DNA from 2 places in the Streptacidiphilus sp. PB12-B1b genome. Region 2 is predicted to be linked to the other one. Evidence: predicted binding sites of a transcription regulator. Region 2 holds the regulator's gene; the other holds the start of a gene.
What was found. Region 2 encodes HrcA, which represses chaperone genes, less so after heat shock. Its sites were predicted from a motif close to TTNGCACTCNGNNNNNCNGAGTGCNAA; they were not measured.

Region 1 (7,962 bases), 5.3 Mb from region 2:
CCACCGTGCAGGAGTTCACTCCTTCGGGTCGGAGTTTCCGGCGCAGCTCCTCCGGCTCGATCGCCGACCCGCGCTTCTTGATGACGACCGTGCCCACGCCGCGCTCGCGCAGCACCGCCTTGAGCTTCTTCAGGCCGAACGGCAGCACGTCGGTGATCTCGTACGCCGTGGCGTACGCGCTGGGGCGCAGCTCGGCGGCGGTCAGGTAGGCGATGGTCGGGTCGATCAGCGTCGCGTCCAGCTCCCGGGCCACCTCGGCGACCAGGTGGGCGCGGATCACCGCGCCGTCCGGCTCGTACAGGTAGCGCAGGACCGGGCCCGGCTCCGGGTCGGGCAGGCGCCCGCCGACCAGGCTGGCGCCGGAGGGCAGCAGCGTGGCCCGGTGCGGCTGCTGCGGCTGCGGCTGCGTGCCGAACCACAGCACGGCCTCCTTGACGTCCCCGGCGTCGGAGACCCACTCGGCCTCGGCGCCCTCGGGCACGGCCTCGTGCGGGATGCCCGGGGCGACCTTCAGCGCGGCGTACGGGGTCTGCCGGGCCGCGCCGACGGCCCAGCTCAGCGGCGGCGAGTAGGCCTCCGGGTCGAAGATCCGGCCGCCGCCCCGGCCCGCGCCGCCGCGCGCCCCGCGCCGGGCCGGGTCCACGAAGACCGCGTCGAAGCCGGTCAGGTCGATGTCGGCGACGTCGGCGCAGCGCTGCTCGATGAGGCCGTCCAGCCCCAGCGCCGCCGCGTTGGCCTCGGCGACGGCGCAGGTCAGCGGGGAGCGGTCGACGGCCAGGACGGAGATCCCGGCCCGGGCCAGGGCGATGGCGTCGCCGCCGACCCCGGAGCACAGGTCCGCCAGCCGCTTCACGCCCAGCGCGGCGAAGCGGGCCGCGCGCCACTGCGCCACGCTGCCGCGGGTGGCCTGCTCGACGCCGTCCGGGGTGAAGTACATGCGCTGCGCGTCCGGGCCGAACTTGGCCGCCGCGCGCTGCCGCAGCCGGGCCTGGCCGATGGCGGCCGACACCAGCGCGGCCGGGTGGGTGCGGCGCAGCCGGGTCGCCACCGCCAGCTCCTGCCCGGGCGCGTGGTCGCGCAGCTCGGCCAGCAGTGCCTGGCCCTCGTCGGTCAGCAGCGCCCGGAAGTCGTCGATCTCCACGCGCCCATTGTCCACGGGGGCACCGGAGCGGAGGAGTTCGGGCGCGTCGTTGGCACTCTGGTTGACTGAGTGCTAACGGCGGCCTAGTGTCGTCGTTGGCACTCTCCACTGGAGAGCGCTAACCCGCGAAGAGGGCGCGTCCGGCACCGCGACGACGGCTGCGCCATACCAATCTCTCCGCGACCCAAGACATGAATCACCCCGTGATCTCCGAAGGGGGAGGTCGGAACGTGACGACCACCAGCTCCAAGGTTGCCATCAAGCCGCTCGAGGACCGCATTGTGGTCCAGCCGCTCGAAGCCGAGCAGACCACGGCCTCTGGCCTGGTCATCCCGGACACTGCCAAGGAGAAGCCCCAGGAGGGCGTCGTCCTGGCCGTGGGTCCGGGCCGGTTCGAGGACGGCCAGCGCCTGCCGCTCGACGTCGCCGTCGGCGATGTCGTGCTGTACAGCAAGTACGGCGGCACCGAGGTCAAGTACAACGGCGAGGAGTACCTCGTCCTCTCGGCGCGCGACGTCCTCGCAATCGTCCAGAAGTAAGACCCAGCTGTCTGCAGCTGCGACGCTGACCGCAGAGTCGTGACCAACCCGGGCCCCAGTAGTCACTGAGTGATACCGGGTGCCCGGGTTCGGTTGTTTGAGAGGGAAACCCTAAGCATGGCGAAGATCCTGAAGTTCGACGAGGACGCCCGCCGCTCGCTCGAGCGCGGCGTCAACAAGCTGGCCGACACCGTGAAGGTGACGATCGGCCCCAAGGGCCGCAACGTCGTCATCGACAAGAAGTTCGGCGCTCCGACCATCACCAACGACGGCGTCACCATCGCCCGTGAGGTCGAGCTCGACGACCCGTACGAGAACCTTGGCGCGCAGCTCGTCAAGGAGGTCGCCACCAAGACCAATGACATCGCGGGTGACGGCACCACCACCGCGACCGTCCTGGCCCAGGCGCTGGTCAACGAGGGTCTGCGCAACGTCGCCGCCGGCGCCGGCCCGTCCGGGCTGAAGAAGGGCATCGACGCCGCCGTCAAGGCCGTGTCGGACCACCTGCTCTCGGTCGCCCGCGAGATCGACGGCAAGGAGGACATCGCCGCCGTCGCCGCGCTGTCCGCCCAGGACCAGCAGGTCGGCGACCTGATCGCCGAGGCCATGGACAAGGTCGGCAAGGACGGCGTCATCACCGTCGAGGAGTCGAACACCTTCGGGCTGGAGCTCGAGTTCACCGAGGGCATGCAGTTCGACAAGGGCTACCTCTCGCCCTACATGGTCACCGACCAGGAGCGGATGGAGGCGGTCCTGGAGGACCCGTACATCCTCATCCACCAGGGCAAGATCTCCTCGATCCAGGACCTGCTCCCGCTGCTGGAGAAGATCCTCCAGGGCGGCGCCAGCAAGCCGCTGCTGATCATCGCCGAGGACGTCGACGGCGAGGCGCTGTCCACCCTCGTGGTGAACAAGATCCGCGGCACCTTCAACGCGGTCGCGGTCAAGGCCCCCGGCTTCGGCGACCGCCGCAAGGCCATGCTCGGCGACCTGGCCACCCTCACCGGTGCCACCGTCATCGCCGAGGAGGTCGGCCTCAAGCTCGACCAGGCCGGTCTGGACGTGCTGGGCACTGCCCGCCGCGTCACCATCAGCAAGGACAACACCACCGTCGTCGACGGTGCCGGTGACGCCTCCGAGGTGGCCGGGCGGGTCGCGCAGATCAAGGCCGAGATCGAGAACACCGACTCGGACTGGGACCGCGAGAAGCTGCAGGAGCGACTGGCCAAGCTGGCCGGCGGCGTCTGCGTGATCAAGGTCGGCGCGGCCACCGAGGTCGAGCTCAAGGAGAAGAAGCACCGTCTCGAGGACGCCATCTCGGCGACCCGCGCGGCGGTCGAGGAGGGCATCGTCGCCGGTGGCGGCGCCTCCCTCGTGCACGCCCAGAAGGCGCTCGACGGCGGCCTGGGCCTGACCGGCGACGAGGCCGTCGGCGTCGCGGTGGTCCGCCGCGCGCTGGTCGAGCCGCTGCGCTGGATCGCCCAGAACGCGGGCCTCGAGGGCTACGTCATCACCACCAAGGTGGCGGAGCTGGAAGAGGGCCAGGGCTACAACGCGGCGACCGGCGAGTACGGCGACCTGCTCAAGGCCGGCGTCATCGACCCGGTCAAGGTCACCCGCTCCGCCCTGCAGAACGCCGCGTCCATCGCGTCGCTGCTGCTCACCACCGAGACCCTGGTGGTCGAGAAGCCGGCCGAGGAAGAGGCTGCCGCGGGCCACTCGCACGGCGGCCACGGCCACAGCCACTGACCTCGGTCAGTACCGCCGCCGACCTGGGGTCGGCGGCCACGGCACGCGCCTGACCAGGGGCGCGGCGGACGGAACCCCGTCCGCCGCGCCCCTCGGGCTTTTCAGCGGCGCAGCCGCTGGGCGGCGTGCTCGCGCTGGTGCGCGCCCAGCTCCCGGACGTCCAGCAGCAGCGGCAGCAGGTCGGGCTCCAGCGTCAGCGCGCGGAACACCATGCCGCTGGTCAGCGCGTGGTCCGGGCGGGAGAGCACGGTCACCTCGTCCCCGGCGGTGATCTCGCCGGGGGTGATCACCCGCAGGTACGCGCCGGGGAGCGCGCGCTGGGTGAAGCGCTTCATCCACCCCCGCTCCTCCAGCCAGCCCGCGAAGGTGCGGCAGGGGATGCGGGTCGCGCACACCTCCAGCACCACCTGCGGGCCGATCCGCCAGCGTTCGCCGATCAGCGCGTCGCTGGTGGCCACGCCCAGCGTGGTCAGGTTCTCGCCGAAGACGCCGTTCGCCAGCTCCCGGCCCAGCTCGCGCTGCCACAGGTCCAGCTCCTCGCGGCCGTAGGCGTAGACGGCCTGGTCGTCGCCGCCGTGGAAGCGGTGGTCGCAGACCTCGTCGCCGGCGATGCCGCTGCCGCTGCTGCCCGCGGTGCCGCGCGGGCCCGGCGCGGCGACGGCGACGCTGCCCCGGGCCGGGCGCTTGTCGATGGCGGTGCGGCCGATGTCGGTGTGGGCCGAGGCCCGCGCGCGGCCGAGGTTGAGAGAGAGCAGCTTCCCCATGGGCCGAGGGTAGTCCGGCCGCGCCCGGCGGGTATAAGCCTGTGGACAACTTTTACCCGGTGTCCCAAGCCGGGCTTATGCTGAAGCCGTGATCGAGGCCCGCCATCTCCGCGTGCTCCGCGCCGTCGCCCGGACCGGTTCGCTTTCGGCGGCCGCCCGCGAGCTGGGCTACACCCAGCCCGCGGTGAGCCAGCAGATGCGGGCGCTGGAGAAGACGGTGGGGACGCCCGTGGTGGTGCGGGCGGGCCGGGGCGTGCGGCTGAGCGAGGCGGGGGAGGTGCTGGTTCGGCACGCGGGCGTGATCCTGGCCGGGCTGACGGCGGCGGAGGAGGAGCTGGCGGCGATCACCGGGCTGCGCTCGGGGCGGGTGCGGCTGTCGTCCTTCCCCACGGCCAACTCGGCGCTGGTGCCGTCGGCGGTGGCCGAGGTGCGCTCGGCCGAGCCGGGGGTGCGGGTGTCGCTGACCGAGGCCGAGCCGCCGCAGGCGCTGGCGCTGCTGCGCGGCGGCGACTGCGATGTCGCGCTGGCGTTCCGCTATCCGGGTGAGCCGGGCCGTCCGGGCGGGCCGGGCGGGGTGCGGCTGCCGGGCGGCGTCGCCGGATCGCGGTGGCAGGCGCGGGCGGCGGCGGTGGTCGAGGCCGCGGCCTCGGCGGCGGGCTGCGACTGGGGCGGGCTGGCGGTGCGGCCGCTGCTGCGGGACCGGCTGGTCTGCGTCGTCCCGTCCGGCCACCCGCTGGCCGGACGCGCCCTGCCGCAGCGGGCGGACGGGCCGGACGGGCGCGACGGGCCTGGCGGGTCGGACGGGCCTGGCGGTGCCGGGCCCGCGCCGGTGCGGCTGGCGGAGCTGGCCGGGGAGCAGTGGATCGCGGGCTGCCCGCAGTGCCGGGGCCATCTGGTGGAGCTGTGCGAGGGGGAGGGCTTCACCCCGCGCATCGACTTCGCCACCGACGACTACCCGGCGGTGTTCGGGCTGGTCGCCGCCGGGCTGGGGGTGGCCGTGCTGCCGGAGCTGGCGCTGGCGTCGGTGCACCCGTCCGGGGTGGAGGTGCTGCCGCTGGCCCCCGTCGTCCACCGGGAGGTGGTCGCGCTGACCCTGCCGGATCTGCTGCCGGTTCCGGCGGTGGCGCTGATGCTGGACCGGTTGGCCCTGGTCGCCGCGCGGCGCGCGGACGCCGGCTGAGGCGTCCGGGCGCAGGGGTGCCCCGTCGGGCGGGTCGCACCCCGGCGCGCTGGGGGTCCGTCAGTTGCTGATCAGGGTGGCCGGGTCCATCGGACGCTGCCGGGCGCGTCCGAGGAGTTCCTCGCGCTCGTCCTCGGTGAGCCCGCCCCAGACGCCGTAGGGCTCGCGGACGGTCAGGGCGTGGGCCGCGCACTGGGCGCGGACGGGGCAGCGAGAGCAAACCTCCTTGGCGGACTGCTCGCGCGAGCTGCGGGCCGCCCCGCGCTCGCCTTCCGGGTGGAAGAACAGCGAGCTGTCGACACCGCGGCAGGCGGCGGCAAGTTGCCAGTCCCAGAGGTCCGCGTTCGGGCCGGGGAGGCGGGAGAAGTCTGCCATTGCTCATTCCCTCAGGGGTTCAGGTGCGACGGTCAGCGGTGGATACAAGTCATATAACCCCAAAAAGTGAGGGAAAGGGACAAAAGGCACGTAAATCCCGCCACTCGGCGGGGTTACCGCCGGGTTGCGCCGAAGGGCCGCCGCCCGAACCGGGCGCGTACCTCCGCATGCAGGACCGATTGCCCGACGTGGTGCAGCGTCTGTAGTGGTGTGACCACGTAGAGTGCTGAAGGCGGTTGCCGACCCCGTAACTCATTCGAGTGACGGTCGTTGGGAGTGCTGAGGCGGTCGACAGCGCTGGCGTCGGGGAAGACCCCAGCCGTCGTGATCGCATCGGTGACGATTCGTACCAGCCAGGAGGCTCAACGTGACGCGGATCAGCTGCGGAGGACGATCATGACATCCGTTCTCGTCTGTGATGATTCACCGCTTGCCCGCGAGGCGCTGCGCCGCGCGGTGGCGACTGTTCCCGGAGTGGACCGGGTGACCACGGCGACCAACGGCGAGGAGGTGCTGCGCCGCTGGGTGGCCGACCGCTCCGACCTGGTCCTGATGGACGTGCGGATGCCCGGCCTCGGCGGGGTGGAGACCGTGCGGCGGCTGCTGTCCGCCGACCCGGGCGCGCGCATCATCATGCTCACCGTCGCCGAGGACCTCGACGGCGTCGCGCTCGCGGTCGCCGCCGGCGCCCGCGGCTACCTGCACAAGGACGCCTCCCGCGCCGAGCTGCGGGCCACCGTCACGCAGGCGCTGGCCGACCCGACCTGGCGGCTCGCCCCGCGTCGGCTCCGCTGCGCCGAGATGGGCGCCGCGCCGACCCTCACCGCCCGTGAGATCCAGGTGCTCGAAGGCATGAGCCACGGCCGCAGCAACGCCGAGATCGGGCGGGAGCTGTTCCTCTCCGAGGACACCGTCAAGACGCACGCCCGGCGCCTGTTCAAGAAGCTCGGCGCCTCCGACCGCGCGCACGCGGTGGCGCTGGGCTTCCGCTGGGGCCTGGTCCGCTGAGTACCGCGGTCGCCGCGGGGAATCCTCGTTGAGAGGAAGCGGGCATGGCCCGCTTCCTCGTCGAGGACGCACCATGGGGGTATGAGTCTCTCAGGCAGTGGCTGGCGGGGGTGGGCGGCGGTGGCGCATAACGTTCCGATGCACAAGTCGGGGTCCGGTGCCACGTTTCCTGATGTGACCAGGCACCATGGAGCAGTGCGCGACGACGACGTGACTGCTGCCCCCGGCAGCGGACAGCCTGCCGGTGGGGTGCCCGTGCCCATCGGCGCCTTGGTGGTCCGCGCCGTCGGCGGCGACGCCGGCGCGACCGACGCACTGCTGGCCCAGGTCCACCCGCTGGTGCTGCGCTACTGCCGGGCCCGGCTGGTCCGGCTCCCGGGCGGCGCCCGGCACCACGTGGACGACGTCGCCCAGGAGGTCTGCCTGGCGGTGCTCTGCGCGCTGCCGCGCTACCGCGACGAGGGCCGCCCGTTCGAGGCGTTCGTCTACGGCATCGCCGCGCACAAGATCGCCGACCTGCAGCGGGCCGCGATGAAGGGCCCCGGCCAGCCGCTCTCGCTCGCCGAGGAGCTCCCGGAGAAGCCGGACGACGCGCTCGGCCCCGAGGAGCGCGCCCTGCTCAGCAGCGACGCCGCCTGGGCCCGGGAGCTCCTGGCCTGCCTGCCCGACCGGCAGCGCGAGCTGGTGCTGCTGCGGGTCGCCGCCGGGCTCACCGCCGAGGAGACCGGGGAGGTCCTGGGCATGTCCGCCGGGGCCGTCCGGGTGGCCCAGCACCGCGCGCTGAGCCGGCTGCGCGCCCTCGCCGGCGACAACCACGAGGGCCTGTCGGCCTGACGCCCCCGCCCCGGCCGCCCTGCTCGCGGGCCGGAAGGAGAGCCGCCGGGTACCGGTAGACTGAGTTATCGGTGCCGAGCTGCTCACCCAGCGGCCCCCGGTGGCGCCGTGTTGCGCGGGCGGGTGCGGCCAACAGTCTTCCCCCCGTCCCCTTGGTTTCCGGGTCGGTACGGGAAGGTGCCCCAATGTCTTTGAATGCCGCAGGTGTCCCCGAGAAGTTCGCCATGCTCGGGCTCACCTACGACGATGTGCTGTTGCTGCCCGGTGCCTCCGACGTGCTGCCCAACCAGGTGGACACTTCCTCACGGGTCTCGCGCAACGTCCGGGTGAACATCCCTCTGCTGTCCGCCGCCATGGACAAGGTCACCGAGG
Region 2 (7,962 bases):
AAGGTCAAGCGCCCGGTCGTGGAGCGGCAGAACTCCGCCGCCATCGAGAAGATGTACGAGGGAGCCGTCGAGGCCTGACCGGCCCGGGCGGGTGTCCGGCCGCCATGCCGGACAATGGGGGCATGCCCTCCGCACTTCCCGACGGCGAAGCCGTCCCCGCCGACGGGGCCCTGCCCGAGCACGCCCTGCGCGGGCTCGGGCAGCGGCCCTTCGGCTTCTACATCCACGTCCCCTACTGCGCCACCCGCTGCGGGTACTGCGACTTCAACACCTACACCGCCACCGAGCTGCGCTCCTCCGGGGCGGTCGCCTCGCAGGAGACCTACGCGGACAACCTGGTCGCCGAGGTCCGGCACGCCCGCCGGGTGCTCGGCGACGCCGACCTGCCGGTGCAGACGGTCTTCCTCGGCGGCGGCACGCCCACCCTGCTGCCCGCCGCCGACCTGGTGCGGATGCTGGCCGCCGTCCGGGACGAGTTCGGCCTGGCGCCCGACGCCGAGGTCACCACCGAGGCCAACCCGGAGTCGGTCGGCCCGGCCTACCTGGCCGAGCTGCGGGCCGGTGGCTTCAACCGGCTCAGCTTCGGCATGCAGAGCGCCCGGCCGCACGTGCTGGAGCTGCTCGACCGGCGGCACACCCCCGGCCGCCCGGAGGCCTGCGTCGCCCAGGCCCGGGCCGAGGGCTTCGACCACGTCAACCTGGACCTCATCTACGGCACCCCGGGGGAGAGCGACGACGACTGGCGGGCCTCGCTGGAGGCCGCGCTCGGGGCCGGCCCGGACCACGTCTCGGCGTACGCCCTGATCGTCGAGGAGGGGACCAGGCTGGCCGCCCGCATCCGCCGCGGCGAGATCCCGATGACCGACGACGACGTCCACGCCGACCGCTACCTGATCGCCGAGGAGCTGCTGACCGCGGCCGGCCTGGAGTGGTACGAGGTCTCCAACTGGGCCGTCGACGCCAAGGCCCGCTGCCGCCACAACGAGCTGTACTGGACCGGCGCGGACTGGTGGGGCGCGGGCCCCGGCGCGCACAGCCACGTCGGGGGCGTGCGCTGGTGGAACGCCAAGCACCCGGCCGCCTACGCGCAGGCGCTCGCCGAAGGCCGCACGCCCGCGCAGGGGCGCGAACGGCTGGCCGAGGAGGACCGCCGGGTGGAGCGGATCCTGCTGGAGCTGCGGCTCTCCGACGGCTGCCCGCTCGACCTGCTGCACCCGGCCGGCCGGGAGGCGGCCGACCGCGCGCTGGCCGACGGCCTGCTGGCGGCCGGGCCGTACGCCGACGGCCGGGCCGTGCTCACCCTGCGCGGCCGGCTGCTGGCCGACGCGGTGGTCCGGGACCTGGTGGACTGAGCGCTCGCGCCGCGCCGGGGCGGGCCCTACGGCGTGGCGGTGACGAAGTCGATCAGCTCCTCGACCCGGCCCAGCAGCGCCGGATCCAGGTCGCGGAAGGAGTCCACCGAGGCCAGGATCCGCCGCCAGGCGTCGCGGGTGTCGGCCGGCCAGCCCAGCCGCCGGCACACGCCCAGCTTCCACTCCTCGCCGCGCGGCACCTCCGGCCAGGCCGCGATGCCCACCGAGGACGGCTTCACCGCCGCCCACACGTCGATGTACGGATGGCCGACCACCAGCACGTGCTCCCCGGCGGCCTGCTCCGCGATCCGGGACTCCTTGGAGCCGGGGACCAGGTGGTCCACCAGCACCCCCAGCCGCCGCCCCGGCTCCGGGGCGAACTCCCGGACGATGGCCGGCAGGTCGTCGATGCCCTCCAGGTACTCCACCACGACGCCCTCGATCCGCAGGTCGTCGCCCCACACCCGCTCGACCAGCTCGGCGTCGTGCCTGCCCTCGACGTAGATCCGGCTGGGCAGCGCCACCCGCGCCCGGGCGCCCGGCACCGCCACCGAGCCGGAGGCGGTCCGGGCCGGGACGGCCGGGCCCCTGGCCGTGCCCGCCCCCGGCCGCACCAGGGTCACCGGCCTGCCGTCCAGCAGGAAGCCGCCCGGGGTCATCGGGAACACCCGCACCTTGCGGTGTCGGTCCTCCAGCGTGACCGTGAGGCCCTCGGCGGTCTTCTCGCAGCGCAGCACCGCGCCGCAGAAGCCGGTGGTGACCTCCTCGACCACCAGGTCGCGCTCGGCGGGCACCTCCGGCGGCGGCGTCGAGCGCTTCCACGGCGGGGTCAGGTCGGGGCTGTAGCGGCGGGACGAGGGGGTGGCGGTCACAGGCCGGGCGCTCCCCAGACCGGGAACCAGCGGTTCAGCTCCTGCTCGACCCGCAGGTCGTTGCCGAGCATCGCCTTGATCTGGATCTCCAGCGGGTTGTCCCGCTTCTCGCCCTGCAAGGGAGCGAAGGGGTAGAAGCTGCCGCGCTTGTACAGGTACACCAGCGCCAGCTTGCGCTGCTGCGCGTCGGTGAAGTTCACCAGCGAGCACAGCAGCTGCGGCCCGAAGCCGGTGCTCTCCAGCGCGGTGTTCACCGCGTGCACGTCGTTGACCAGGGAGACGATGTCGTCCGGGCTGTGCCGCGAGGTCAGCCAGGTGTAGCCGTAGGAGTCCCGGCTGGACTCGATCGGCCGCCCGCCGTCGGTGCCGCTGTCGGCGTCCAGCAGGGCTTGGACGTCCTGCTGGATCTGCGCGAACGCGCCGCCCTCGACGGCGGCGAAGCAGACCGAGCCGACGCCGGTGGGCTTGAAGCCGGCGGCGGCCTCCAGGGTGATCGCCGCCGACGGCAGGCCGAACAGCTGGTCCAGATCGGGTTTGACGGGTTTGGTGCGGCCGAGCAGGGCGTCCAGGAAGCCCATGGGGTCAGCTCCTCGTGCGGCAGGGGCAGGGGGCAGGCGCGGAATCCGGAGGGTGTCGGGAAGACGTTACGGGCGGCCCAGCTCGGCGGTGATCCGGCCGAGCTGCTCCAGCCGCTTCTCCAGCGAGGGGTGGGTGGAGAAGGCGTTGCTCAGGGCCTCGCTGGGCTTGAGCGCCGGGGCGAAGTAGAAGGCGTTGAACGGCTGGGCGCGGCGCAGGTCCTGGGTGGGGATGGCCGCCATCTGCCCGGTGACCTTGGTCAGCGCCGAGGCCAGGGCCGAGGGGCGGCCGGTCAGCAGCGCCGCCGAGCGGTCCGCGGACAGCTCGCGGTAGCGGGAGAGCAGCCGGGTCAGCAGGAAGCTGATCGAGTAGACGACGGCGCTGACGCCGATCACCACCAGCGCGGCGATGGCGGTGTTGTCGTTCTGGTTGTCGCGCCGGTCGAAGCCGCCGAACAGGCCGAACTGGACGCCGACCCGGGTGATGATCCCGGCCAGCACGCCGAGGAACCCGGCGATGGTCATCACCATGACGTCCTTGTGGGCCACGTGCGACAGCTCGTGCGCCAGCACGCCCTCCAGCTCCTCCGGCTCCAGCCGGCGCAGCAGCCCGGTGGTGACGCACACCACAGCGTTCTTCTCGTTGCGGCCGGTCGCAAACGCGTTCGGTACGTCACTCTGTGCGACGGCGACCCGGGGCTTCTCCATGTTCGCCAGCGCGCACAGCCGGTCCACGGCCCCGTGCAGGCCCGGGTACTCCTCCGGCGTCACCTCGCGCGCACCCATACTGAAGGCGGCGATCTTGTCGCTGAACCAGAACTGGGCGATGAACAGCCCGCCGGCCACGATGGCGATGATCGGCCAGGCGCCCTTGAGCAGCACCAGCAGCGCGCCGACGAAGACGACGTAGAGCAGACCGATCATGAACATCGTCAGCAGCATGCGGTTGGTCAAGCCGCGGTCCGGCGCAAAGCGTGTCCTGGCCATGGCCCCTCCTCAAAGTGTGCCTTCTCCTGCAATTCTGCCCTGTCGGGTCTACCCACAAGTACGTCCGGGGCGGCCCGGCCGTTCCGGTAGCGCACCCTTCCGCCTTACACTGGCCGGACGGGTGCTGGCACTCGTTCACCAAGAGTGCCAGAACCGACCGAACGTCAGGAGGTGCGTGCCCCGTGCATGAGGAGCGCAAGCTCGACGACCGCAAGCTCGCGGTGCTGCGTGCCATCGTGCAGGACTACGTGGGCACCGAGGAGCCCGTCGGGTCCAAGGCCCTGGTGGAGCGCCACAATCTCGGCGTGTCCCCGGCCACGGTGCGTAACGACATGGCCGCACTGGAGGACGAGGGCTACATCCACCAGCCGCACACCAGTGCGGGCCGGGTGCCCACCGACAAGGGCTACCGGCTCTTCGTCGACCGCCTGACCGAGGTCAAGCCGCTGTCCGGCGCGGAGCGCCGCGCCATCACCAGCTTCCTCGACCACGCCCTGGACCTGGACGACGTGGTGGCCCGCACGGTCCGGCTGCTGGCGCAGCTGACCCGGCAGGTCGCCGTGGTCCAGTACCCCTCGCTGTCGCGCTCCTCGGTGCGGCACGTGGAGCTGGTCGCGCTCACCCCCACCCGGGTGATGCTGGTGCTGATCACCGACACCGGGCGGGTCGAGCAGCGGCTCATCGACTGCCCGACGCCGGTGGGCGAGACCGTCCTGGCGGACCTGCGCGCCCGGCTCAACAGCAAGGCCGGCGGGCAGCGCTTCGCCGAGGTGCCGCTGCTGCTGCAGGACCTTCCGGAGAGCTTCGAGCGCGAGGACCGGCAGTCGGTCACGGCCGTGCTCAGCACCCTCTTCGAGGCCCTGGCGGAGGAGACCGAGGAGCGCATCGTCCTCGGCGGCACCGCCAACCTCACCCGGTTCCCGCACGACTTCCCGCTCACCATCGCCCCCGTCCTGGAGGCGCTGGAGGAGCAGGTGATCCTGCTGAAGCTCCTCGGGGAGACGGCCGACGCGGGCATGATGGTTCGGATCGGCCGGGAGAACGCCTACGAAGGGCTGAATTCCACGTCGGTCGTGTCGGTGGGCTACGGTTCGGGCGACGAGACCGTCGCCAAGCTGGGCGTGGTCGGGCCGACGCGTATGGACTACCCGGGCACCATGGGCGCCGTCCGGGCGGTGGCACGATATGTCGGCCAGATCCTGGCGGCGTCCTAGCCTCCTTGCCTGAGCTGGATACTGGAACGTCGGCGCGAACGGAAACAAGCGGAGCATTTTGGTGGCCACGGACTACTACGCGGTACTCGGCGTCCGGCGTGACGCGGGTCAGGACGAGATCAAGAAGGCGTTTCGCCGCCTGGCGCGCGAACTCCATCCGGATGTCAACCCCGACCCGAAGACCCAGGAGCGGTTCAAGGAGATCAACGCCGCCTACGAGGTCCTCTCGGACCCCAACAAGCGGCAGGTCTACGACCTGGGCGGCGACCCGCTCTCCGCCAACGGCGGCGGCGCGGGCCCAGGCGGCTTCGGCGCGGGCGCGGGCTTCGGTTTCAGCGACATCATGGACGCCTTCTTCGGCGGCGCGGCCGGCGGCCAGCGCGGTCCGCGCTCGCGGACCAGGCGCGGCCAGGACGCGATGATCCGCATCGACATCGACCTCGAAGAGGCCGCGTTCGGCACCACCAAGGACATCCAGGTCGACACCGCCGTCGTCTGCACCACCTGCAACGGCGAGGGCGCGGCCCCCGGGACCTCCGCGCAGACCTGTGACATGTGCCGCGGCCGCGGCGAGGTGTCCCAGGTCACCCGGTCCTTCCTGGGCCAGGTCATGACCTCCCGCCCGTGCCCGCAGTGCCAGGGCTTCGGCACGGTCGTGCCCACCCCCTGCCCGGAGTGCGCCGGCGACGGCCGGGTCCGCGCCCGGCGCACCCTGACTGTGAAGATCCCGGCCGGCGTCGACAACGGCACCCGGATCCAGCTGGCGGGCGAGGGCGAGGTCGGCCCCGGCGGCGGCCCCGCCGGCGACCTGTACGTCGAGATCAGCGAGAACGCCCACTCGACCTTCCAGCGCCGCGGCGACGACCTGCACTGCACGGTCACGCTGCCGATGACGGCCGCCGCGCTCGGCACCAAGGTGCCGCTGGAGACCCTGGACGGGACCGTCGAGATCGACGTCCGCCCGGGCACCCAGTCCGGGCAGTCCATCCCGCTGCACGGCCGCGGCATCACCCACCTGCGCGGCGGCGGCCGGGGCGACCTCATAGTGCACGTCGAGGTGCAGACCCCCAGCAAGCTCGACCCGGACCAGGAGGAGCTGCTGCGCCGGCTCGCCAAGCTGCGCGGCGAGGAGCGCCCCTCGGGCACCTTCGCGCCGGGCCAGCAGGGCCTGTTCTCGCGGCTCAAGGACGCCTTCAACGGCCGCTAGCCGCACCGGCGGCCCCGCGGACAGCAGGGAGAAGAACCCGTGACAGCCCCCGTGTTCCTGGTGGACACCGAGCGGCTCGCGCCCGTCGGCGCGGTCGTCCGCCTGGACGGGCCCGAGGGTCGGCACGCCGTCGCGGTGCGGCGGCTGGCCGTCGGCGAGCCGGTGGTGCTCGCGGACGGCGCGGGCGCGGGCGTCTCGGGCACCGTCGTCGGCGTCAGCGGCAAGGACGTGCTGGAGGTCGAGGTCCGGGAGCAGCTCGCCGAGCCCGAGCCGGAGCTGCGGCTGGTCGTCGTCCAGGCGCTGCCCAAGGGCGACCGGGGCGAGCTGGCGGTCGAGCTGATGACCGAGGTGGGCGTGGACGAGGTGGTGCCCTGGGCCGCCTCCCGCTGCATCACCCAGTGGAAGGGCGAGCGCGGGGCCAAGGCCCTGGCCAAGTGGCGGGCCACCGCCCGCGAGGCGGGCAAGCAGTCGCGTCGGCTGCGCTTCCCCGCGGTGGCCGAGCCGATGAGCACCCGTCAGGTCGCCGAGCGGCTCGCGGGCGCGGCCCTGGGCGCGGTGCTGCACGAGGAGGGCGCGCAGCCGCTGGCCTCGGCGGAGCTGCCCGGCTCCGGCGAGCTGGTGCTGGTCGTCGGCCCCGAGGGCGGGGTCTCCCCGGACGAGCTGGAGCGCTTCGCCGAGGCGGGCGCGGCCCCCTACCGGCTCGGCCGCTCGGTGCTGCGGACCTCCACCGCCGGGGTCGCCGCGGGTGCGCTGCTGCTCGGCCGCAGCGGCCGCTGGGGCTGACCGGCAGGCGGCGACGGGCCCTGTCGCACCCTCCGGGGTGACGGCTAGGGTGATCGGATGACTGCTGGCGAGGGCTACTTCCTGCACCCCCACATCCATGGTGACCTGCTCGCCTTCGTGGCCGAGGACGACGTCTGGCTGGCCCCCGCGGCCGGTGGCCGGGCCTGGCGGATCTCGGCCGACCAGACGCAGGCGAGCACCCCGCGCTTCTCCCCGGACGGCGCCCTGATCGCCTGGACCTCCACCCGCGACGGCGCCCCCGAGGTCCACATAGCACCGGTCGACGGCGGCCCCGCACGGCGGCTGACCTACTGGGGCAGCGACAACACCTCCGTCCTGGGCTGGACGCCGGACGGCGAGGTGCTGGCGCTCAGCTCCGTCGGCCGGATGTCCCGGGCCCACCCGTGGGCCTTCGCGGTGCCGCTGGACGGCGGCCCGGCCCGGGAGCTGCCGTACGGCAGGATCGGCGGGGCCGCGGCCGAGCCGGGCGGCGACCGGGTGCTGCTGGTGACCCGCAACAACCGCGAACCGGCCCACTGGAAGCGCTACCGCGGCGGCCGGGCCGGGCGGCTGTGGCTGGGCGTCGAGGGCGACTTCGCCCGGGTGCACCAGGAGCTGGACGGCAACATCGACTCCCCGATGTGGGTCGGCGACAGGATCGCGTTCCTGTCGGACCACGAGGGCGGGGTGGCCCAGCTGTGGTCCAGCCTGCCGGACGGCTCGCAGCTGCGCCGCCACAGCGAGCACGCGTTCTACGCCCGCAACGCCGCCACCGACGGCGGGCGGGTGGTCTACCACAGCGGCGGCGACCTGTGGCTGGTCGACGACCTGGACGGGGCCGAGCCGCGCCGCGCCGAGATCCGCCTCGGCGGCCCGCGCACCGACCGCCAGCCGTACCCGGTGACCGCCGCCCGGCACCTGGGCGCCGTCGCCCCGGACCAGGACGGCCGCTCCAGCGTGGTCGAGGTCCGC

Region 1: the regulator HrcA is predicted to act here: its motif matches at 1,191-1,217, upstream of groES (co-chaperone GroES).

The regions. Positions count from the first base shown of each region.
Region 1 is NZ_CP048405.1:6,896,104-6,904,065, reverse strand. Features, by position in the region: gene GXW83_RS29935 (class I SAM-dependent methyltransferase) at 1-1,141, opposite strand, end outside; gene groES (co-chaperone GroES) at 1,372-1,680, shown strand; gene groL (chaperonin GroEL) at 1,798-3,429, shown strand; gene GXW83_RS29920 (MOSC domain-containing protein) at 3,531-4,193, opposite strand; gene GXW83_RS29915 (LysR family transcriptional regulator) at 4,282-5,373, shown strand; gene GXW83_RS29910 (WhiB family transcriptional regulator) at 5,434-5,748, opposite strand; gene GXW83_RS29905 (response regulator transcription factor) at 6,145-6,756, shown strand; gene shbA (RNA polymerase sigma factor ShbA) at 6,952-7,590, shown strand; gene guaB (IMP dehydrogenase) at 7,776-7,962, shown strand, end outside.
Region 2 is NZ_CP048405.1:1,620,328-1,628,289, forward strand. Features, by position in the region: gene GXW83_RS07375 (long-chain fatty acid--CoA ligase) at 1-78, shown strand, start outside; gene hemW (radical SAM family heme chaperone HemW) at 123-1,352, shown strand; gene GXW83_RS07385 (DUF3097 domain-containing protein) at 1,379-2,224, opposite strand; gene GXW83_RS07390 (hypothetical protein) at 2,221-2,802, opposite strand; gene htpX (zinc metalloprotease HtpX) at 2,869-3,786, opposite strand; gene hrcA (heat-inducible transcriptional repressor HrcA) at 3,969-5,000, shown strand; gene dnaJ (molecular chaperone DnaJ) at 5,062-6,207, shown strand; gene GXW83_RS07410 (16S rRNA (uracil(1498)-N(3))-methyltransferase) at 6,247-6,990, shown strand; gene GXW83_RS07415 (S41 family peptidase) at 7,048-7,962, shown strand, end outside.